Regions from separate parts of the Sphingomonas sp. AP28 genome, predicted to be linked through region 1. Evidence: predicted binding sites of a transcription regulator. Region 1 holds the regulator's gene; the other holds the start of a gene.
The links. The regulator LexA, encoded in region 1, represses DNA repair genes until DNA is damaged. The targets are predictions, from matches to a motif close to GTTCCNCNCTTGTTCT.

Region 1 (11,315 bases):
TTCCCCGCCGGTACGGTCAGTGGCGCGCCGAAAGTCCGCGCATGCCAGATCATCGCCGAGCTGGAACCCGAACGCCGCGGTGCGTATGCCGGCGGTGTGGGCTATTTGTCGCCCGACGGCTCGATGGACTCGTGCATCGTGCTGCGAACCGCAGTGGTGAAGGACGGCACGATCCACGTTCAGGCGGGCGCGGGCATCGTCGCCGACAGCATTCCCGAATACGAACAGCGCGAGTGCGAAGCCAAGGCCGGCGCCATTCTCGCCGCGGCGCGCGAAGCAGTCAGCCGGGCGAAAGCTCCGGTCTTCGGTCAGTAGGCCCGCCCGATAACGCCACCCCGGCGAAGGCCGGGGCCCAATTGGGAAGGTCGCCGTAACAACGCGCAACCTCAGTTAACACCGTCCCCGAATTGGGCCCCGGCCTTCGCCGGGGTGGTAGAGGCGGTTGCTTGACTACAACCACGCATCAACCGACACTGATCAAATTAAGGCGTCGTATTCGTCTCGCTAGCCGGCGCACGGCGCTCCTGCGCATAGGCATTGTTGCGCGCCAGGAAGCAGCCCGACTGTCCGCCGGTGCCGACCGCCGAGCACGTATCCGGCAACCCGCCCGCGACACGCCCTAGCTGATCCATAGACGCCGCACGATTGACCCAGCTCTGGTTCTGCGCCGCGATCGGCTTGTCGTCGCGCAACTGTTTCGGAATGCGATACGGCTGATCGAGCGTCGAACACACCACGACTTCGCCGGCGGTCGACTTCGGGCACGCCTGGTCGCCGGTCAGCGTCACGCTGCGAATGCGCTGCGGCGGGGTGTCGACCTGCGCCTCCTGCGCGTACGCCATGGCGGGGAATACGATCAGTGCGGCAAGGACGGCGGTACGAAACATGGATCAGGCTCCTTTGAGCGAACAACGTCCGTCATGCAGCATTGCTCCGCACTGAATGATGGTCGCCTGCCCGGGCGATATAGGAACCACCATCGCCCTTCGCGACTATGCCGAGGACAATTAGCGCCGAACCGTCCCGGGCGAGCGCTGTTGCACCGCGCCCCGCATCGGCTATGGCGACGCCATGATCCTCGTCGTCGACAATTACGACAGCTTCACCTGGAACCTGGTCCATTACCTGATGGAACTGGGCGCCGAGGTCGAAGTCGTCCGCAACGATGCGATCTCCGCCGGGCAGGCTCTGTCGTCGGGCGCGGACGCGTTCCTCATTTCCCCCGGGCCCTGCACGCCGACCGAGGCTGGCGTCAGCCTCGATCTGGTCGCCGCCTGCGCCGACGCCGGCAAGCCGCTGCTCGGCGTGTGCCTCGGCCACCAGGCGATCGGCCAACATTTCGGCGGCAAGGTCGAGCGCGGGGGGCTCATGCACGGCAAGACCTCGCCCGTCGTCCACGACGACACCGGGCTTTACGCCGGCCTGCCCTCACCGTTCATCGCCACGCGCTATCACTCGCTGATCGTCAACGCGGTCCCCGACACGCTGATCGTCAACGCGACCGCGCAGGACGGCACGGTCATGGGCTTCCGCCACAAGACGCTGCCGATCCACGGCGTCCAGTTCCACCCGGAGAGCATCGCGACCGAGCACGGCCACGAAATGCTCGCCAACTTCCTGAAGATGGCGAACATCCCCCACCAACTCCCCTCCCGCTTGCGGGAGGGGTCGGGGGAGGGCAGCGCCGCACCCACGAACTCGGCTGGACAGAAAGCCCCTCCCCTGACCCCTCCCGCAAGCGGGAGGGGAATGTGACCACCACCACACTCCTCCCCGACCCATCCTCCCCCCTCTCCCGCGAATCCGCCCGAGAAGCGTTCGCCGACATCCTCAACGCCCGCGCGAGCGACGACGCGATCGCCACCTTCCTCACCGACCTGGCGACCCGCGGCGAAACCAGCATCGAGATCGCCGAAGCCGCGCGTGCGCTCCGCAACCGGATGATCCCGATCGACGCCCCCGCCGGCGCGATCGACGTCTGCGGTACCGGCGGCGACGGCCACCACACCTTGAACGTCTCCACCGCCGTCGCGCTGGTCGTCGCCGCAACCGGCGTGCCCGTCGCCAAGCACGGCAACCGCGCCGCCTCCAGCAAGGCCGGCGCCGCCGACACGCTGGAAGTCCTCGGCCTCGACATGGACCGCGCCGGCGCCACCGCCGAGGCCAGCCTCAACGAGATCGGCATCGCCTTCCTGTTCGCCGCCAACCACCACCCGGCGATGAAGCGCATCACCCCGATCCGCCAGCGCATCGGCAAGCGCACGATCTTCAACCTGATGGGCCCGCTCGCCAACCCGGCCGGCACCACCCGCCAGCTCATCGGCATCGCCCGCCCCGACTACGTCGCGCTCTACGCCGAAGCACTCGAACAGCTCGGCACCGAAGCCGCGTTGGTCGTCTCGGGCGAAGAAGGCCTCGATGAACTGTCGGGCGCCGGCCCCAGCATCGTCGCCTCGGTCGGCAGCGTTACGCTCCCCGGCAAGGTCACCCCCGAAGACGCAGGCCTCACCCGCCACGCCATCACCGACATCCGCGGCGGCGACGCACACCACAACGCCGACGCACTCCGCCGCCTGCTCAAGGGCGAGACCGGCGCCTACCGCGACGCCGTCCTGCTCAACGCCGCCGCCGCCTTGATGGTCGCCGGCACCGTCCCCACTCTCGTCGACGGCGCGGCCAAAGCCGCCGCCGCCCTCGACACCGGCAGCGCCGACGCGCTGCTCGCCCGCTGGATCGCTTACTGACATGACCATGCTCGACCGTATCCTCGAGACCAAGCGCGCCGAAGTCGCTGCGCGCAAGGCAACCACATCGCTCGCCGACATCGACGCCGGCATCGCCCGCATGTCGAAGCCGCGCGGCTTCCGCGCCGCGCTGGACGCCAAAACCGGCTACGCGCTGGTCGCCGAGGTCAAGAAAGCGAGTCCGTCCAAAGGCCTGATCCGCGCCGATTTCGATCCTGTAGCCCACGCTCGCGCCTACGAAGCCGGCGGCGCCGCGTGCCTGTCGGTCCTCACCGACGAAAAGTGGTTCCAGGGCTCTGACGCCTATCTGACCGCCGCGCGCGACGCCGTCTCGATCCCCGTGCTGCGGAAGGACTTCATGGTCGACCCGTGGCAGTCGACCGAAGCACGCGCGATCGGTGCCGACTGCATCCTGATCATCGTCGCAGCACTCGACGACATCCAGATGGCCGAGATCGAGGCCTCCGCGCTGGAATGCGGCATGGACGTGCTGGTCGAGGTCCACGACGCGCACGAGATGGAGCGCGCGCTGAGGCTCAAGTCGCGCCTGATCGGCGTCAACAACCGCGACCTGCGCGACTTCTCGGTCGATTTCCAGCGCACCTACGACCTCGTCGGCAAAGCCCCCAAGGACTGCACCTTCGTCGCCGAAAGCGGCCTCACGACGCGCGCCGAACTCGATGCGATGGCCGCGCACGACATCCACTGCTTCCTGATCGGCGAAGCGCTCATGCGCCAGGACGACGTGGAAGCCGCAACGCGCGCTCTCGTCGGATGACCGGCCTGACCCACATCGACGAAGCCGGCGCGGCGAGAATGGTCGACGTCGGCGGCAAGGCGGTCACCGCCCGCGAAGCCATCGCCTCCGGCCGCATTACCATGTCCGCCGCAGCCGCCGCGGCGATCGGCGCCGGCACCGCAAAAAAGGGCGACGTCCTGGCCGTCGCGCGCGTCGCCGGCATCATGGCCGCCAAGCGCACTAGCGACCTCATCCCCCTCTGCCACCCCCTCCCGCTCACCAAGGTGGAAATCGACCTGGTCGTCGACGAAACCGGCGTAACCGCCACCGCCACCGCCTCGACCGAAGGCAAGACCGGCGTCGAGATGGAAGCTCTGACGGCGGCCACGGTAACGCTCCTGACGATCTACGACATGGCCAAAGCGATCGACAAGACGATGGTCCTCTCGGACATCCGCGTCCGAGCCAAGAGCGGCGGCAAATCCGGCAACTGGACCGCGTAAGAGAACCCTCTCCCCAAAGGGGAGAGGGAAAGACGCCAAAGGCGGCGAGGGTGAGGGCAAGCCAAGCAGAGCGCTCCTAGCCTGGGACTTCAATCCCCATCCATAGACCAGTCGTGGCTTTCCACGATCGTAGACTCGACCGGCCGGCCCGCGGCATCGAGCGACGGATCATACCGAAACCGCTGCTCGATCAGCCGGCACGTCAAATTATCCAGCACCCGGCTCCCGCTCGACCGGGTCACGCGGCACCCCGACACCCGCCCATTGGTTTCGACCAAGTACCGCACAAACACCCGCCCCCGGATCCCGGTCTCGGCGGCCTCCCGTGGATAATCCGAATCCCGCAACCGCCCGCTGCGCCACTCCGGCGGTGTCTCCGCGCCACCTCCACCGTCGCCATCGCCATATCCCCCACTGCCGGTGCCATTCCCGACTCCGCCACTCCCGGTACCCGGCCCGCGCACATCCGAAGCGCCCGCAGTAGCCTGCGCCCCGACTCCAGCCTTCTCCGCAACCACGACCGGCGGCGGGATAACAACCGGCACCACCGGGGGCGGCGCCACCACCTCCGTAGCCTTCGACTTCAAATTAGGCGGCGACGCGGCCCCCTCCGGCTTGCGGCTAGATGAAGGCCGAGGCCGCACCTTCTCCTCGGGCGGCGGTGGCGGAGGCGGCGCCGCATCGAACACCTTCAACGCATCGCTCACCGCTGCTGGCATCGGCACCACCAGCCCGTTAAGCAGCGCATAGCCCAGCACCCCCTGCAACAGGACAGCACCCACCGCCGCCCCGATCCTGTCTCTCGCCCGAGGCTGATTGCGTGTCATCATACTGATCTGGTGTGTCTTTCCCCCAAACAAAGCCCCGCAAGCGATGAACCCGCGCTGGCCGAGCGTTTGGAGAGGCGACAGGCGATCACGCGCATCCACTCGCCGGCCCGGAAGAAAGTGGCGGCAGACCATCCCCCCAGCGCCACCCCGGCGAAGGCCGGGGCCCAATTGGGAAGGTCACAGTAACGAAGCGCGACGCCCGCCAAACCGATGTTTCCCCGCGAAGGCGGGGACCCAGTCTGGGCTCCCGCCTTCGCGGGAGAACAAGAAGGATGTCGCAAATGTTCGATATCAAGCATCGCAGAGAGCAACGGACCGTCCCGCCGCCCACCGGAGTCTCGACAACATCTGTCCTACATCCCAAACCCATGGCAAAGCGCCAGACACCCGAAAACTATCCCCTCCCACCGGACCTTCCACCGGACGAGACCGTTCCAAACCTGAACCTCAGAACCGCGCCCGCCAAATGTCTCCCAGCGTGTGAACTTCCTGCACTTCCAGCAGGAGAGCCGCCCAGAAACAGAGCCTTACGCATGACCCTAGTCCCCGTCGCCGAAGCCCAGTCCCGCCTCTTCACCATGGCCCCCCGCGTCGGCCACGAGACCGTGACGCTACGCGAAGCCGCCGGCCGCTGGGCCGCCGAGGACATCCTCGCCCGCCGCACGCAGCCCGCCGCAGATCTCTCGGCGATGGACGGCTACGCGATCCGCTTCGAAGACCTCCCCGGCCCCTGGACCGTCATCGGCGAAAGCGCCGCCGGTCGCCCCTTCGCAGGCCACGTCGCCCCGGGCCAAGCCACCCGCATCTTCACCGGCGCCGCCATGCCCGACGGCGCGGACACCGTCATGGTCCAGGAAGAAGCCGCGCGTGACGGCGAAACCCTGATCCTGGCCGGCGAAGGCCCGCCAACGCTCGGCCGCAACACCCGCCGCAAGGGCCTCGACTTCTCGACCGGCACCCGCCTGATTGCCGCCGGCGACCGCCTCAGCCCCGCGCGCATCGCCGTCGCCGCAACCGGCGGCCATGGCAGCCTCACCGTCAACCGCCGCGTCCGCGTCGCCGTCGCCGCCACCGGCGACGAACTCGTCCCCCCCGGCTCGACCACCGACGGCGTCGCGCTCCCCGAATCGAACGGCATCATGCTCGCCGCGATGCTCGCCGACATGCCCGTCGACATCGTCGATCTCGGCATCCTCCCCGATAATCTCGAGATCCTCCGCGACGCCTTCGCCAGCGTCGAGGCAGACCTGCTCGTCACCACCGGCGGCGCATCGGTCGGCGACCACGACCTCGTCCGTCCCGCAATCGAAGCCGCCGGCGGGACGATCGATTTCTGGCGGATCGCGCTGCGCCCCGGCAAGCCGATGATGGCCGGCCGGATCGGCGAGATGATGGTGCTCGGTCTCCCCGGCAATCCGGTCTCCGCGTTCGTCACCGCGACGTTGTTCGTCAAACCCGTCGTCGCGCACATGGCGGGCGCACGCAACCCGCTCCCCCAGTCGACCCACGCGCTGCTCGGCGAAGACCTCCTCGCGAACAACGCCCGCACCGACTATCTCCGCGCCGAACTGCGCGACGGCAAAGCCTATGCCTCGACGATCCAGGACAGCTCGATGCTCCTGACACTAGCCCGCTCTACCTGCCTCATCGTCCGCCCCGGCAACGCTCCGGTTGCAAAGACAGGCGAATCGGCGGAAATCCTTGTGATCGCGTGAAGCGAGCGCTTGACGGCGTTAATTATGTTCCATAGAAGTTCCCAGTCTGTTCCGGACGGAGAACCGCCATGCTCACGCGCAAGCAGCACGAACTCGTCTGCTTCATCAACGATCGCCTCAACGATACCGGCGTCTCGCCGTCGTTCGAGGAGATGAAGGACGCCCTCGACCTCAAGTCGAAGTCGGGCGTCCACCGTCTGATCAGCGCGCTCGAGGAGCGCAACTTCATCCGCCGCCTGCCGAACCGCGCGCGCGCGCTCGAGGTGCTGCGAATGCCAGAGCGTGCCGAGAAAAAAACGCCGTCGAAGGCGTCGAACGTCAAGGCCGCCCCCGCCGCCGCGACGCCACAACCGGCCAACGACGTCATCGAGATCCCCCTCCACGGCCGCATCGCCGCCGGCGTCCCGATCGAGGCGTTCGAAGGCAGCACTATGCTAGCCGTCCCCGCCGCGTTGCTCGGCACGGGCGAACACTACGCTCTCGAAGTCTCGGGCGACTCGATGGTCGAAGCCGGCATCCTCGACGGCGACTACGCCCTGATCCGCCGCACCGAAACGGCGCGAGACGGCGAGATCGTCGTGGCCCTGATCGAAGACAGCGAAGCCACCCTAAAATACTTCCGCCGCGAAGGCGCCATGGTCCGCCTCGACCCCGCCAACCGAGCCTACGACCCCCAACGCTACGCCCCCGCCCAAGTCCGCGTCCAAGGCAAACTCTCCGGCATCCTCCGCCGCTACGACTGAGCCGCCGCCTCCTACTCTGCGCGGTCGCAAGATCTTGTGCACGCGGAGGCGCGGAGACACGGAGGTGTTGCGCTTGGGGAGAACCGGCTGATTTAAACGACGACGGATGAATCACCGGACAGCCATTAAACTGGTCCGGTTCATCGTCTGAGACACTGCTCCGCGTCTCCGCGAGAAAGTTCAACGCCGACCACCGCGTGCTTCGGCTGATGATTTGGATAGCGCGAAGGCGCTAAGGCGCGAAGATGTTGCATTTGGGGGGGCGCCTACCTTCACTTCGAAGAGGTCAAGGCGACGACGCTCCCCGATCGCTCGCGGAGTTCGGGACGGTCTCCCGAACCGCATCATCTTCGCGCCTTTGCGCTTTCGCGTGAACATCATTCTTCCAGCGACTTCGGTTGGCCCGAAACCCAGACGTACCATCGTGAAACTCAGCGTGCCGCGATCTGAAAAGATGCGCAGGACGCTCAAGGACAGGCGGATCGCGCCAGGGGTGGCGGTCGCCGGCGTTCAATATCGTCACGACCGTCCCCGTCCCCAAGGTCAGCGCGATGCCGCCCGTATGCCGCATAACACGGCGGTCCAGTTTCAGCCATCGCGGCACACAGTGGTTCGGCAAACCGCGTTCGCTGACGACGACGTCGGCGGTGCGACAAGCGGCGATGAGTTCAGCGATCGGGACCATATAGGCACTGCGGGTTGCAAGTATCCGCCACGGCCGTCCCCGAGAGGCGATGTCGGTCATACACAGATCGCGGCTGCACCGCGCATCGGGCTGGTCCGCCATCAACAAGGGCTCGCCGCCCACCCCACCATTCTCGGCGAGCATGTCCCGCGTATAGTCGCCCGCCCGATCGCGCAGCATAGCCAGCCCCGCGGCCGTCCGTACCGCAACGTGGCGACCGTCGCCGGTGATCAGAATGTCCGGGGCGGGTGTCGCGAGTGCCCAGACCGCCCCAGCCGCGAGCGGCAGTAAACCCAGCCGCCGCCAGCGCGTTCGCCATAGCGCGATCCAGATACCGCCGACGATCATCAAGGCGAATGCCGCCGTGGGCATCGCGGGCAACGATCGGACCGATCCCGGCGCGCCGGCGACGACATGCGCGAGCCAGAGAAGCGCGTCGAGCGACCGTTGAACCAGCCACCAGATCGGCGCCCCAAGTCCGCCGGCATCCAGAAGCAACGCCAGCGCCTCCAGCGGCATGACCACGAACGTCGTCAGCGGGATCGCGACTATATTGGCAAACGCGCCGTACAAGCCCGCCTTGTGGAAATGGTAGACCGCGATCGGCATCAGCGCGAACTCGACGAGCAGCCCCGTGAGAAGCAGCGACGCGACGCCCCGTGTGAGACGACGGCCTCGTCCCTCCTCATGCGGTCCGAAAAAAGCGCGGATCGTCGGATGTTCGTGCAGCGCCATGATTGCGGTGATCGCCGCGAACGAGAGCTGAAAGCTGGGTCCCGCCGCCGATTCGGGGAGCACCAGCATGACGCACGCCGCCCCCGCCGCAACGAGGCGCAAGGTCATCGCCTCGCGTCCCATCGCCAGTGCCGCCAGCACGAGCAGCGCGGCGACGCACGACCGGATCGTCGGAACCTGGCTTCCCGTCAATAACGTGTACCCGATCGCTGCCGCCGCCCCGGCAAGCGCCGCGATCAACGGCAAACGCGCATGCAGCGCCAGCCTGGGACTAAGCGCGAGCAACCGCAACACGATCAGCATCGTCGCCGCGACCGCAGCCGTAATGTGCAATCCGCTTACCGACAGCAGATGCGCGAGCCAGGCGCGGCGCATCGCCTCCGAGTCCTCCTCGCTGATCGCGCCGACGTCGCCGGTCGCGAGTGCGGCGGCGATCCCGCCCGCGCTGCCGTCCAGTCGCGATACGATGTGGTGCGAGAGTGCGACGCGGATACCGGCTCCAGATCCGCTCGGCGTGGTGACGACGACCGGTGCGAAGCCGCGCCCCGTCGCGCCGATCCCGCCGAACCACGCGACGCGAGCGAAATCATATGCGCCCGGTACCGCGGGTAGAGGGGGTGGCATCAGACGGGCTCTCAGGCGGACGATCGCCCCCGTCCCCAAGAGCTTCGGTGCATCCGCCTCTGCCAGATTGACGCGGACACGGTACGGCAAGGCGACCGGCTGCCCGTCCGTCTCCGCACCCCTCCCGACCGGCAGTAGCGTCAGCCGGACCAGCTTGCGCGCCACCAATGGTTCGATCGCCTCGACCTTCGCCGAGAAACGCGCGATCGTCGGGCCGCCGAGCACGGGTCGCGCCACGGACACCGATCGCGCCCAGATCAGCCCGAGCCCCAATGCAGCCGTCAGCAATCCTACCGCGAGCACGCGCGCCGCGCGACCGCCTTGTCCCACGGCGAGACATGCCAGCCCGCCCGCCACCAGCACCAATATCGTCACGAACCACGCCGCGTCGTCCGGCAGCGCAAACCACAACGCTATCCCGCCACCCAGCATCACCGGCAGCCACAACACCAACTGGTCGCGCTCCGCCTCGAGCCAGCGTTCCACGGCAAGCCCGACGACAGCCCCCCATCGCGGCACGCCCATTTGTCGCCGCCAAGGACGCATGCTAGGGGCGGCGACGGCTGTCATGGCCATCGTTTCTCCATCGTTTCATCAGTCTGGGAGCACCCGCGGTTGGGCGCAATATCTGATACGGGCACCGCCGCTTCGGCCGCACCCGTGGTTACCCGTTTCGCTCCGTCGCCGACGGGGTTCCTGCATCTTGGCGGCGCGCGCACCGCGCTGTTCAACTGGCTGTTCGCCAAGGCCAATGGCGGCAAGTTCCTGCTGCGTATCGAAGATACCGACCGGGTCCGCTCGACCCAGCCGGCGATCGACGCGATCATCGACGGGATGCGCTGGCTCGGGCTCGACTGGGACGGCGACGTCGTCATGCAGTTCGCGGGCGCCGAGCGTCACGCTCAGGTCGCGCACGAGATGGTCGCGAAGGGCCACGCGTATCGCTGCTACATGACCAATGACGAGATCGCGGCGATGCGCGCCGAGGCACAGGCCGCGAAGAAGCCGCTCCGCATCCGCAGCCCCTGGCGCGATCGCCCCGAGAGCGAAGCACCGAACCTCCCCCACGTCGTCCGCCTGCGCGCGCCGCAGGAAGGCGCCGTCACGATCGAGGACCGCGTTCAAGGCGCCGTCACGGTCAAGAACGAAGAGATCGACGACCTCGTCCTGCTCCGCTCCGACGGTACGCCGACCTACATGCTTGCCGTCGTCGTCGACGATCACGACATGGGCGTCACGCACGTCATCCGCGGCGACGATCACCTCAACAACGCGTTCCGCCAGCTGCCGATCTACCGCGCGATGGGCTGGCCCGAGCCGATCTACGCGCACATCCCGCTGATCCACGGCCCCGACGGCGCCAAGCTGTCGAAGCGTCACGGCGCGGTCGGCATCGAAGCGTATCGCGACGAGATGGGGATCCTCCCCGAGGCGTTCGACAACTATCTGCTCCGGCTCGGCTGGGGTCACGGCGACGACGAGATCATCAGTCGCGAACAGGCGGTCGCGTGGTTCGATCTGTCGGGTGTCGGCAAGTCGCCGTCGCGCTTCGACCTGAAGAAGCTCGAGAACCTCAACGGCCACTACATCCGCGAAGCCGACGACGCGCGCCTTGCGCAACTCGCCGCCGACCGTCTCGGCCATGATCTGCCGACCGGCGGACTGGACCTGCTCACGCGTGCGATGCCGGTCCTCAAGCCCCGTGCCGCGAACCTGAACGAGCTGGCCGAGGGATCGAATTTCCTGTTCAGCCAGCGCCCATTGGCAATGGATGACGCCGCAGCGAGCCTTTTGCAAGGTGAAGCGAGTGTCATTTTGGCGAACGCGCATGCCGAACTTGACGCGCTCGCCGAGTGGGATACGGAGGCGCTCGAAGGCGCGGTACGGCGCGTGGCCGAAGCGCGGGGCGTCAAGCTCGGCCAGGTCGCACAGCCGCTTCGCGCCGCGCTGACGGGACGCAAGACGTCGCCGGGGATCTTCGACGTGCTCGACCTGCT
Region 2 (11,315 bases), 450 kb from region 1:
TCCTCCAGATCGTCGTGTTCTCGGTATTCGTGGGCGTCGCGATCACCGCGATCGGCGAGAAGGCCGCGCCGCTCGTGAAGGCGATCGAAGCGCTGGTCGCGGTGATGCTCCAGATCACGAACTACGTAATGCGATTCGCGCCGTTCGCGGTGTTTGCGGCAGTGACCGCGACGCTTGCCGAGCGGGGGCCGGCAATCCTCGGTCAGCTCGGCTATTTCATGTTGAGCTTCTATATCGGGCTCGCGCTGCTGTGGGCGATGCTGATCGGGATCGCGTTCCTGCTGATCGGGCCGCGGACGCGGTTGCTGGTGCGGTATATTCGCGATCCGCTGATCCTCGCGTTCTCGGCGGCATCGTCCGAGGCGGCATATCCGCGGACGCTGGAGGCGCTCGACCGGTTCGGCGTGCCGCCGCGGATCGCGAGCTTCGTGCTGCCGCTGGGCTATTCGTTCAATCTCGACGGGTCGATGATGTACATGACGTTCGCGTCGCTGTTCATCGCGCAGGCGTATGGCATCGACATGCCGATCGGGCAGCAGATCGCGATGCTGCTGGTGCTGATGGTGACGTCGAAGGGGATCGCGGGGGTCCCTCGCGCGTCTTTGGTGGTGATCGCGGGGACGCTGTCGATGTTCAAGATTCCGGAGGCGGGGATCCTGCTGATTCTGGCGGTGGATCATTTCCTCGACATGGGGCGCTCGGCGACCAACGTGATCGGGAATGCCGTGGCGGCGACCGTGGTGGCGAAGTGGGAAGGCGGGCTCGATGAGCGCGAGCCTGCGGATCGGGACTTTCCGCATGCGCCGACGGGGCATGGGCCGAAGGTGGACGTGGATAGCTACGAGAAGATCGGGCCGGGGCAGGCTTGAGGCGATTGGCGATGTCGAGCCGATGACGTCTCGAAGATGCCCTTATACGCTGGCGGTCCACTGAAGAAGTACCTCCCCGGCGAAGGCCGGAGTCCAGTTGGGGGACGCTAATGATGACCGCCGCGCCTCGTTACTCCAACCTTTCCAACTGGGCCCCGGCCTTCGCCGCGGTGGTGTTTGGGGAAAGGTTGCGTTTTTGGGCCCGAGCCGGTTCCCGACTTGCGGCCTCAAGCGTAGGCGTACGGCCCACCCTTCTTGAGCCCCGCCTGATACGCGGGTCGTGCGTGAACCTTTGCCAGCCACCCGATCGTCGCCGGACGGGACCCGTTGAGGCCGCCGCGGCTGCGGGCGGCTTCGAGGGGGAAGCTCATCATGATGTCGGCGGCGGTCATCTCGGCGCCGGCGAACCAGGGGCGCTTCGACAGTTCGGATTCGACATAGTCGAGGTGGACGTCGATCATCGGCTGGATCTTTTTGGTCGCCGCGTTGCCCAGGATCGGGATGCGCGCGAGGACGAGCTTCAGGAGCAGTGGCGGCATCATCGAGCCTTCCGCATAGTGTAGCCAGAAACGGTAGCGCAGCGCGTCGGCGCGGTTGGCGGGGGCGCCGAGCCTGCCGTCCGCCTTGTCGACGAGATATTCGACGATCGCACCCGTCTCGGCGACCACCTGACCGTCATCCTCGATGACCGGCGACTTGCCGAGCGGGTGGACCTTCTTCAGTTCGGGCGGCGCGAGCATCGTTGCCTTGTTCCGCTCGTAGCGCTTGATCTCGTAGGGGAGGCCGAGTTCCTCGAGCATCCACAGGATCCGTTGCGATCGCGAATTTTCGAGGTGGTGGACGATGATCATGCTGAACCCCTGTTTTTTATTCGGACGATTTGCGCGCGGTCCAGATCCAGGCGGCGGCGGGGAATTCCACCGTGTCGCCGCTTCGGTACCGGTCGCAGACCTGGGTGAGACGCGCGATGTGGCGCTGGCGTTCCTCGGGGGCGGCGTCGCGGATGGCCGAGGCGGCTGGCCCGATGCGGCGGAAATAGTCGACCGCGTCGGCTACGGGGTCGGCGCCCTCCCCTGCCCGGTAGGCGAAGTCGATACGTTCGGGTGCCGCGACGTGCCAGCCGGATTTCTCGAAGATGCTCGCGACGTAGGTCGGGTCCGCGAAGGCGAAGGGGCCGGGTGCGGTGCTCGCCGGAGCGTCTGCATTGCCGCCGGTCGCGGTGATGATTTCGGTGGCCCAGCGGTTGGCGGCGCGGTCGGCGAAACAGGAGAAGACGAGCGTTGCATAGAGGGCGGCGGCTTCGGCCAAAGTGGTGAAGGCGGCGACGGGGTCTGCGAAGAACATGACGCCGTGGCGGGAGACGTAGAGGTCGATTGGGGCGTGGTTCGACGCGACGGCGGTGATGTCCGCGCACTCAAAGCTGGCGTTGGTTTGGGTTTTGGCGCGGTGTTTGGCGATCTCGATCAGGTTTGGTGAGATATCTATGCCGGTTATCTGCGCGGTTGGGAGGGCTTGCGCGGTGGCGAGTGAGGTCGCGCCGGCGCCGCAGCCTATGTCGATGATCTTGTGGGTTTGGGGGGTGGCGGCGAACAGGATCGCGGCGTTCAAATGCGGGGTCAGGTTGGTGAAGCTGCGGTCGGTTCGACGCCATTCCTCGGCCCAGACGTCGCCTATTCTACCGGTCCAGTCATAAGCGGTGGTCATGCGCTGATCCGTTTCATGCTCGGGCGGGGGGACTATCCGACGGTCTATAGGGTCTTACATAATCGATACATTGGCTCCGAAGTGCACAAAGTGCAGACGCTGGCGCGGTATTTGTGACGCGGTGTTTTTGGTCCCATGTAGGCACGCATACCGACATCAGCAGCTTTGTTTTCCCGCGAAGGCGGGGGTCCAGGCTGAGCTCCCGCCTTCGCGGTAGAACAAGGTGCTGGCGCTCGGTGCGCAACACCGATGGGTCGTGTCCCAGATGGCGGTGTAGCTCAGCGGTAGTGAAGCTGACCGGCCGCGCGCTATCATCCAGCGCCGTAGCGGCCGGTCAGGTTCACGGGTGGCCATCGAAGATATTCGGACAGGATTGGGTTGCGAGACTCAACCAACGGAGACCTTCGATGACCGACGATATAATGAACCTGCAGGCGCTTGTGGGAAAGAGCGCGGATGCGGAATTTCTACGCGAGATGATTGGCTTTGCCGCGCAGCGGCTGATGGATCTGGAGGTCGGCGGTCTGACCGGCGCCGAATATGGCGAGAAGAGCTGCGACCGCCTAGCGCAACGTAAGGGTTACCGCGATCGGGACTGGGAAACGCGGGCTGGCACCGGTGCGCTGCGGACCCCCAAGCTGAGAACCGGCAGCGACTTTCCAGCCTTCCTGGAGCCTCGTCGCCTTTCGGAGAAGGCGCTGACCGCGGTTGTCCAGGAGGCGTACATCCAAGGCATCTCGACCCGGTCGGTCGACGACTTGGTGAAAGCGATGGGAATGTCGGCATCTCGAAAAGCCAGGTGAGCCGGCTGTGCGAGGAGATCGACGTCCGCGTGAAGGCGTTCCTCGAGCGGCCTGTCGAAGGCGACTGGCGCTATGTCTGGGTCGTCGCCACCTATCTGAAGGTCCGCCAAGCCGGTCGGATCGTCTCGGTCGCGGTCACCATCGCGGTCGGCGTGAACGGCGACGGCAGGCGCGAGGTGCTCGGTATGGTGATCGGCGCGTCGGAAGCCGAAACGTTTTGGACGGACTTCCTGCGCAGCCTTGCGCGACGGGGCTTACGCGGCGTGAAACTCGTCATTTCGGATGCGCATGAGGGTATCAAAGCAGCCGTATCGCGGGTGTTCAGCGCCACGTGGCAACGGTGCCGCGTCCACTTCGCACGCAACGCCACGGCCCATGCCGGTAAGAGCGGGCGCCGCGTCGTCTCCGCCTTCATCGCTACAGCATACGCGCAGGAGACGCCCGAGGCCGCCAAGGGTCAGTGGCGTAAGGTCGCCGACCAGCTCAGGCCCAACGTGCCCAAGCTCGCCAAGCTCATGGATACGGCGGAGGAAGACGTGCTCGCATACACGTGGTTCCCGCCACAGCATCGCACCAAGCTACATTCGACCAATCCGCTCGAACGCCTCAACGGCCAGATCAAGCGGCGTACCAACCTTCCCAACGAGGATGCCATCACACGCCTCGTTGGCGCCTTGCTGCTCGAGCAGAACGACGAGTGGGCAGTCCAGCGGGGACGCTGCATGACGCTGGAAAGCGTGACGCAATTGAGCGATGATCCCACCGTCACGTTATCGTCCATGTCGGCGTGATCGACCCAGCCCTGCCCGGAGGTCATAGCGGCTACGCCGCTGAAGCTACACCACACGTGGGACACGACCACACCGGTTCGGCGGCCGGTAGGCAAATGGAACGTAAAATAACGGAGCGCAGTGCTTCGTTATTGCCGTCCCCCAATTGGGCCCCGGCCTTCGCCGGGGTGGTTTTGAGACGCGTCTCACCTGACGCAATTTTGTGGGGCCTTGCGCCGTTGATCGGGCAGTTGCGCCATTGTCGAGGTACACCGACTTACAATGCTAAGCACCGCGCATCGTGTGAAATCACCAAGCGTCTTTACAACCCACCGCGTGCCCTCACCCTCCCATTGCGAAGGCAATGGGTCCCTCCCTCCCCCCGTAGGGGAGAGGGTAAAGAGCGTTACGCGTCGTCGCCTTCTTCGGGGCCGGCCATCATTTCCTCGGCGACCTTGTCGGTGCGCGCGCGGATCTGCTTTTCGAGGCGGTCGGCGGTTTCGGGGTTGTCCTTGAGGAAGGTCTTCGAGTTCTCGCGGCCCTGGCCGAGGCGAACGCTATCGTAGCTGAACCATGCGCCGGACTTCTCGACCAATCCCGCCTTCACGCCGAGATCGAGGATCTCGCCGAGCTTGGAGACGCCCTGCCCGTACATGATGTCGAACTCGACCTGCTTGAACGGCGGGGCGACCTTGTTCTTGACGACTTTGACGCGGGTCTGGTTGCCGGTGACCTCTTCGCCGGCCTTGATCGCGCCGATGCGGCGGATGTCGAGGCGGACCGAGGCGTAGAATTTCAGCGCGTTGCCACCGGTCGTCGTCTCGGGGTTGCCGTACATGACGCCGATCTTCATGCGGAGCTGGTTGATGAAGATCACCATGCAGCGCGAGCGACTGATCGAGCCGGTCAGCTTGCGCAACGACTGCGACATCAGGCGGGCCTGGAGGCCGACATGGCTGTCGCCCATCTCGCCTTCGATTTCGGCACGCGGCACGAGCGCCGCGACCGAGTCGACGACGAGTACGTCGATCGCGTTCGAGCGGACCAGCGTGTCGACGATCTCGAGCGCCTGCTCGCCGGTGTCGGGCTGCGAGACGATCAGTTCGTCGATGTTGACGCCGAGCTTCTTGGCGTAGACCGGGTCGAGCGCGTGCTCGGCATCGACGAACGCGGCGGTGCCGCCGCCCTTTTGCGCTTCGGCGATCACGTGGAGCGCGAGCGTGGTCTTGCCCGAGCTTTCCGGACCGTAGATCTCGATCACGCGGCCGCGCGGCAGGCCGCCGACGCCGAGCGCGATGTCGAGCCCGAGCGAGCCGGTCGAGATGACCTCGACCTGCATGGTTTCCTTGGAGCCCAGGCGCATTGCCGAGCCCTTGCCGAAGGCGCGGTCGATCTGCGCGAGCGCGGCGTCGAGCGCCTTCTGCCGGTCGTTGGTTGCGGTTGCCATGCCGGTGTCGATCACTTTCAGATTAGCGGCCATCGAATATGCTCCCATCGCTAAAGCAAGCGCGCGTGCCATTCAACGTGTCAAACACCATGTATTCTCTTTGTTCTTGTGGAACAAGTGGGGAACGCGAGGTTTGTTGCGGGAAATTTGCGGCGATGGGGTCGTGCGGAGCCCGTCGGGTGCCGGGACGGCGTCACTCTGGCATTTACCGGGTCCGCATGCTCGAAGCTTCAGGCCCACGGGATCGTGAGTTCTTTGAGTGCAGGCGTTGGAAGACGTTCCGTGCGGACACGATTCGGGCAAGTGCGCCTCCCCGGCGTAGGCCGGGGTTCAGGTGGAGAGGTTGGCGTAACGGTGTGCGTCTGCCGTCAGGAGCGTTTCCCAACTGGGCCCCGGCCTTCGCCGGGGAGGTGCTTTTGTTGTGGGATATAATGCCGAACACGTTCGGGATGACCGACGAGGGACGGGATCGGCGGTGTGGGCGTTTAGGTCGAGATCGGTTCGGGTTGTTTGGACGCGGGGTTTGGACAGCTAACGGATCCGATGTTTGAAGGGTGTCCGTGACGGCTGGTTTCGTTTGCTGCTCTGGATCCTGACTTTCGTCAGGATGACGGGCGGTGGCGGCGCGGTAGCGCCCAGTCTCAAAGGTGCCGCCGCCTATTGATCGATCACGCGAGGGTTGTTGCTAGGGTCCACCAGCCTTTGGCTTGGGCGGCGGTGGCGGCGGTGTCTCTGGCTTCGGGGGTTTCGAATAGCGCGAAGCAGGTGGCGCCGGAGCCGGACATTCTGGACAGGAGGACGCCGTGCGCCTTGTCGAGGAGGGTGCGGACTTCGGCGATTACGGGGGCGAGGGCCAGCGCGGGGGGCTCGAGGTCGTTTCGGCCGGCTTTTGCGCGGTCGAGGAGATTGCCTTCAGCGATCGGGCCTCGGTCGTGGCCGTCCCAGGTCTTGAAGACGGCGGCGGTGGAGACCGCGACGCCGGGGTTTACGAGCAGGAGGGGGGTGCCGGACAGGCCTTCGAGATTGGTGAGGGTGTCGCCTTTGCCGGTGCCTAGCGTGGGGCGGTTGGCGAGGCAGGCGGGGACGTCTGCGCCGAGCTTTGCGGCGATTTTGTGGAGGCGGGGGTCGGTTGGGGCTATGCCGTGGAGGCGGGCCAGCGCGCGGAGAGTGGCGGCGGCGTCGGCTGAGCCTCCGCCTATGCCTGAGGCGATGGGGAGGTGCTTTTCAAGGGTTATGGCGTGGTGGGCCTCGGGGGCGAACGCGGTGGTGAAGGCGTCTGCTGCGGCGGTTACTAGGTTGCCATGCCAGGGGGCATTGCCGGACAGGCGCGGTGCTTCGTCATTGCCTGTCCCCAATTGGGCCCCGGCCTTCGCCGGGGGGGTGTTGAGGGTCGGGGTGGTGTTTTGGACGGGGAGAAGTGCTGCGGCGAAGGGGCCGGTTATGGTGAGGCTGTTGGTTTGGGCGGGTTCTACCGTGATCAGGTCGCCGTCGGTGGCGAAGGCGAAGAGCGTTTCGAGATCGTGGTAGCCGTCGGGGCGACGGCGGCGGACATGGAGGACCAGGTTGATCTTGGCGGGGGCGGGGTCGGTGATGGCGGGCATTTGGGTCTCGGAAGTTGGCGGCGAAGGGTTCCAGCGCGGTTTAGCGTAATACGCGTGATGTCTGCGGGTTTAAGCGCGTCATCCGGACGAAAGTCAGGATCCAGAGCCAAGGACGGCACCAATCGTTACCCTGGATCCTGACTTTCGTCAGGATGACGGCGGACCTGAGGTGCCGTGCACCTCACCAGTCGCGGGCGTTGTCACGATCACTTCCGCGGCTCGTTCGGCGCTCAAAATTTGGTGATGATCTCGCAAAACGGCCCCCCACCGGCAACTCGCCTTGCCCTCACCCTTCCCACACCTCCGGTGCGGGCCCCTTCCCTCTCCCGATGGGAGAGAGAGTCTAGCGGCGGGCTTTCGGGGGGAGGCCGTTGGCGATCTTGGCGGTTATGCGTGCCGTGTCTGCGGATTCGGCGGTCAGCAAGGCGGCGCGCCAGGCGTAGCGCGCTTCGTAGTTTCGGCCGACGCTCCAATAGGCGTCGCCGAGGTGGTCGGCGATTTCGGCGTTGGTGGGTTCGGCCTGCGCGGCGGTTTCGAGCAGGGGGAGCGCTTGGGCGGTGTTGCCGGAGAGGTGATAGGCCCAGCCCAGCGAGTCGGTGATCGAGGCGTTGGTCGGGTCGATCCGGCTGGCCCGTTCTAACAGCTTGATCGAGGCGGGAATGTCGTCGCCGTGCTCGACTTGCGCAAAGCCGAGATAATTGAGCGCGAGCGGTTGCGCGGGGCCGCGGGCGACGGCTTTTTCGAGCGCATCGCGCGCTTCGGGCCAGCGGCCGGCCTGGTCGAGCGCGCCGCCATATTGCAGCCAGTTGCCCCAGCTGCCGCCCTTCGCGCCGTCGGCGGCGATGATGCGCTGGTACCAGGTCGCGGCTTCGGCGGGGTTGCCGGTGGTCAGCAATAGGTCGGCGTAGCGTTGCCAGTCGGCGGGCTCAGACCCCTTCTGGTCGACGCGGTTCTTAGCGGCGGCGAGTGCTTCGCCGTTGCGGTCGGCGGTGGCGAGGATGTCGATGCGCTCGGCGGCGGCTGCCGGTGCGGAGGGGCTCTTGGCGTCGACGCCGTCGAGCACGACGAGCGCGCGGTCGACCAGCTTGTTGCGGGCCAGCGCATCGGCGAGGAGGACGCGCGCTGCGTCGTAACTCGGGTCGGCGCGCAGGGCTGCCTGGGTTAGCGCGATCGACAGCGGCGAGGGTTCGCCTGCGCTGAGATCGCTGGCTAGGCGGGCGAGCAGGCGCGAGACGCCGATCGACAGCGGTTGCTTGCGCGGTGCCGCGGCGATCAGCGCACGCGTTTCGGTGGCGAAGCGGTTGGCGACGGGATCCTTCGCGGCGGTCGCCAGCGACGGTTCGGGATCGCGGCCTTCCGCATGCGCTACCCAGGCGTAGAGCGAGGGTGCGAGGACTACGAGGGGGCCGCTCGACAAGGTGGTGATCGCTGCGCTCGCGGCCTTCGCATCGTTGCGGCGGGCGGCATCGGCGAGCGGGATCAGCGCGGCGTCGGCGGGGGCTACGCCGGCTTTGTTCAGCACCGCGACGGCGCGGGTGGCGAGCGGCATGTCGCCGGCCTCCAGCGCCTCGCGGTAGGCGCGGATCGCGACGACGGGATCGTCGGGCGATGCCGCCAGCACCTTGGCGTAGCTGGCCGCTGCGAGGTCCGTCTCGCCGGCGGCATCGGCAGCGCGGGCCTTCAGATAGGCGGACAAATCGGTTGTCGCCGCCGTGGCGGGGGCCGCCACGACGAGACCGAGTGCGAGAAACAGACGCTTACATGTTGGGATAATTGGGGCCTCCGCCGCCCTCTGGTACGACCCAGTTGATGTTCTGGGTGGGGTCCTTGATGTCGCAGGTCTTGCAGTGAACGCAGTTCTGCGCGTTGATGACGAACTTCGGATCGCCGGTGTCTTCGCCGACGACCTCGTAAACGCCGGCCGGGCAATAGCGTTGCGCGGGCTCGTCGTACATCGGCAGGTTGTAGGCGATCGGCACGCTCGCGTCCTTGAGCGTCAGGTGGACTGGCTGATCCTCCTCGTGGTTGGTGTTCGAGATGAACACCGACGACAGGCGATCGAACGTCAGGACGCCATCGGGCTTGGGATAGACCGGCTTCTTGACCTGATCCTTGCGCCACAGGCTTTCATTGTCGGGGTGATGGCCCATCGTGAAGGGCATCTTGATCCCGAAATGCTCGAGCCACATCGTCACGCCGGCGAGCCCCGACCCGACCAGATCGCCGAACTTCTTGACCAGCGGCACGACGTTGCGGACGACCGAGAGCTCCTTCTTGAGCCACGATGCGTCGAAGGCCTCGGGATAGGCGGCCAGTTCGTCATGGCTGCGCTGCGATACGATCGCCTCCGCAGCGGCGTCCGCGGCCATCATGCCCGATTTCATGGCGCCATGCGTGCCCTTGAGCCGCGGCACGTTGAGGAAGCCCGCCGAGCAGCCGATCAGCGCGCCGCCCGGGAAGACGAGCTTGGGAATCGACTGCAAGCCGCCGTCGTTGATCGCGCGCGCGCCGTAAGATACGCGCTTGCCGCCCTTGAGGATCGCGGCGATCTCGGGGTGCGTCTTCCACTTCTGCATTTCCTGGAAGGGCGATGCATAGGGATTGGAATAGTTGAGCCAAGTCACGAAGCCGAGCGACACCTGTCCGTTCGCCTGATGATACAGCCAGCTGCCGCCGTTTGCATCGTCGCCGAGCGGCCAGCCCTGCGTATGGATGACGCGACCCGGGCTGTGGAGCGCGGGATCGATATCCCACAACTCCTTGATGCCCAGGCCGTAGACCTGCGGCTGGCTGTCCTTGGCGAGATCGAACTGGCGGATGACCTCCTTCGACAGATGGCCGCGCACACCCTCGGCAAAGAACGTGTATTTGGCATGGAGTTCGAGCCCCGGCGTATAGTCGGGCTTGTGCGTGCCGTCGCGGGCGACGCCCATGTCGCCGGTCGCGACGCCCTTCACCGAACCATCGTCGTTGAACAGGATTTCCGCGGCTGCAAACCCCGGGAAGATCTCGACGCCGAGTTCCTCCGCCTTGCCCGCGAGCCAGCGGCAGAGGTTGCCGAGGCTGCCGGTGTAGGTGCCCTTGTTGTGCATGAACGGCGGGGTCAGGAATTCGGGAAGCTCGCGCTTGCCCTTTTCGGTCAGGATCCAGTGATGATTCTCGGTCACCGGCACCTCGGCGAGCGGGCAGCCGTCCTCGCGCCAGTTCGGCAGCAGTTCGTCGAGAGACTTGGGATCGATGACCGCGCCCGACAGGATGTGCGCGCCGACTTCGGAGCCCTTTTCGAGCACGCAGACGCTGATCTCGGCGTCCTTCTCGGCCGCCAATTGTTTCAGGCGGATCGCTGCCGAGAGACCGGCCGGGCCAGCGCCGACGATCACCACGTCGTACGGCATCGATTCACGTGTCGTCATCATCGTCTCCCGGGGGATGTCCCCTCTTGCCTCAGCTTCATGCCCCACCCTTCGTTCGGGCTCGGGCCGGCACCATCTTGTCCAATATGGCGATTGCGCGAGTTGACCGCCACGTCAACCGTGCAGCATAGGTTACCCCGTGGGGGCGGACCAAACCATCGACTGGCGAAATACAGCGGCGAGCGCGCTCGACTGGTGGCACGAGGCTGGCGTCGACACGCTGGTCGACGACGTCCCGCGCGACTGGTTTGCGGCGCCCGAACCGCTGATCCTACCAGCCGCAGCACCTGTTGCGCCGGTCGTCGCACCGTCCGCCATGCCGCTTTTGCTCGCCGATTTCCTGACTTGGCGGAGCAGCGCGGAGGTTCCCGAGGCGGACTGGAGCGGAGTTTCGCTGGCTGCCGTCGGTCCAGCTGACGCTACGGTCATGGTGCTTGTCGATTGTCCCGACCGGGACGACGGCGATGCGGGGGCGTTGCTAAGTGGCGCGTCGGGCCGGTTGCTCGACAAGATGCTCGCGGCGATCGGTCTGACGCGCGACGAGGTGCATCTCGCGGCGGTCTGCGCGAAGCGGCCGACGGCCGGAAGGATCCAGAGCGAGGTCGAGGCCCGGCTGTCGGAAATCGCCAAGCATCACATCGGGTTGGTTGCGCCGAAGCGGCTGCTGCTGCTGGGCAATGCGGCGAGCCGTGCGATCCTCGGGACGGA

Region 2: a site for LexA is predicted at 5,704-5,719, ahead of recA (recombinase RecA). Genes of this name have one in related genera too.

The regions. Positions count from the first base shown of each region.
Region 1 covers NZ_CM155283.1:816,961-828,275, forward strand. The annotation lists gene trpE (anthranilate synthase component I) at 1-315, shown strand, start outside; gene AC1MH0_RS03555 (hypothetical protein) at 483-887, opposite strand; gene AC1MH0_RS03560 (anthranilate synthase component II) at 1,072-1,755, shown strand; gene trpD (anthranilate phosphoribosyltransferase) at 1,752-2,744, shown strand; gene trpC (indole-3-glycerol phosphate synthase TrpC) at 2,746-3,522, shown strand; gene moaC (cyclic pyranopterin monophosphate synthase MoaC) at 3,519-3,986, shown strand; gene AC1MH0_RS03580 (energy transducer TonB) at 4,076-4,768, opposite strand; gene AC1MH0_RS03585 (molybdopterin molybdotransferase MoeA) at 5,350-6,531, shown strand; gene lexA (transcriptional repressor LexA) at 6,600-7,274, shown strand; gene AC1MH0_RS03595 (ComEC/Rec2 family competence protein) at 7,561-9,843, opposite strand; gene gltX (glutamate--tRNA ligase) at 9,934-11,315, shown strand, end outside.
Region 2 covers NZ_CM155283.1:1,268,378-1,279,692, forward strand. The annotation lists gene AC1MH0_RS05770 (dicarboxylate/amino acid:cation symporter) at 1-869, shown strand, start outside; gene AC1MH0_RS05775 (glutathione S-transferase family protein) at 1,097-1,720, opposite strand; gene AC1MH0_RS05780 (class I SAM-dependent methyltransferase) at 1,737-2,573, opposite strand; partial or broken gene AC1MH0_RS05785 (IS256 family transposase) at 2,981-4,167, shown strand; gene recA (recombinase RecA) at 4,553-5,626, opposite strand; gene AC1MH0_RS05795 (4-(cytidine 5'-diphospho)-2-C-methyl-D-erythritol kinase) at 6,262-7,194, opposite strand; gene AC1MH0_RS05800 (tetratricopeptide repeat protein) at 7,538-8,923, opposite strand; gene AC1MH0_RS05805 (electron transfer flavoprotein-ubiquinone oxidoreductase) at 8,952-10,607, opposite strand; gene AC1MH0_RS05810 (uracil-DNA glycosylase) at 10,747-11,315, shown strand, end outside.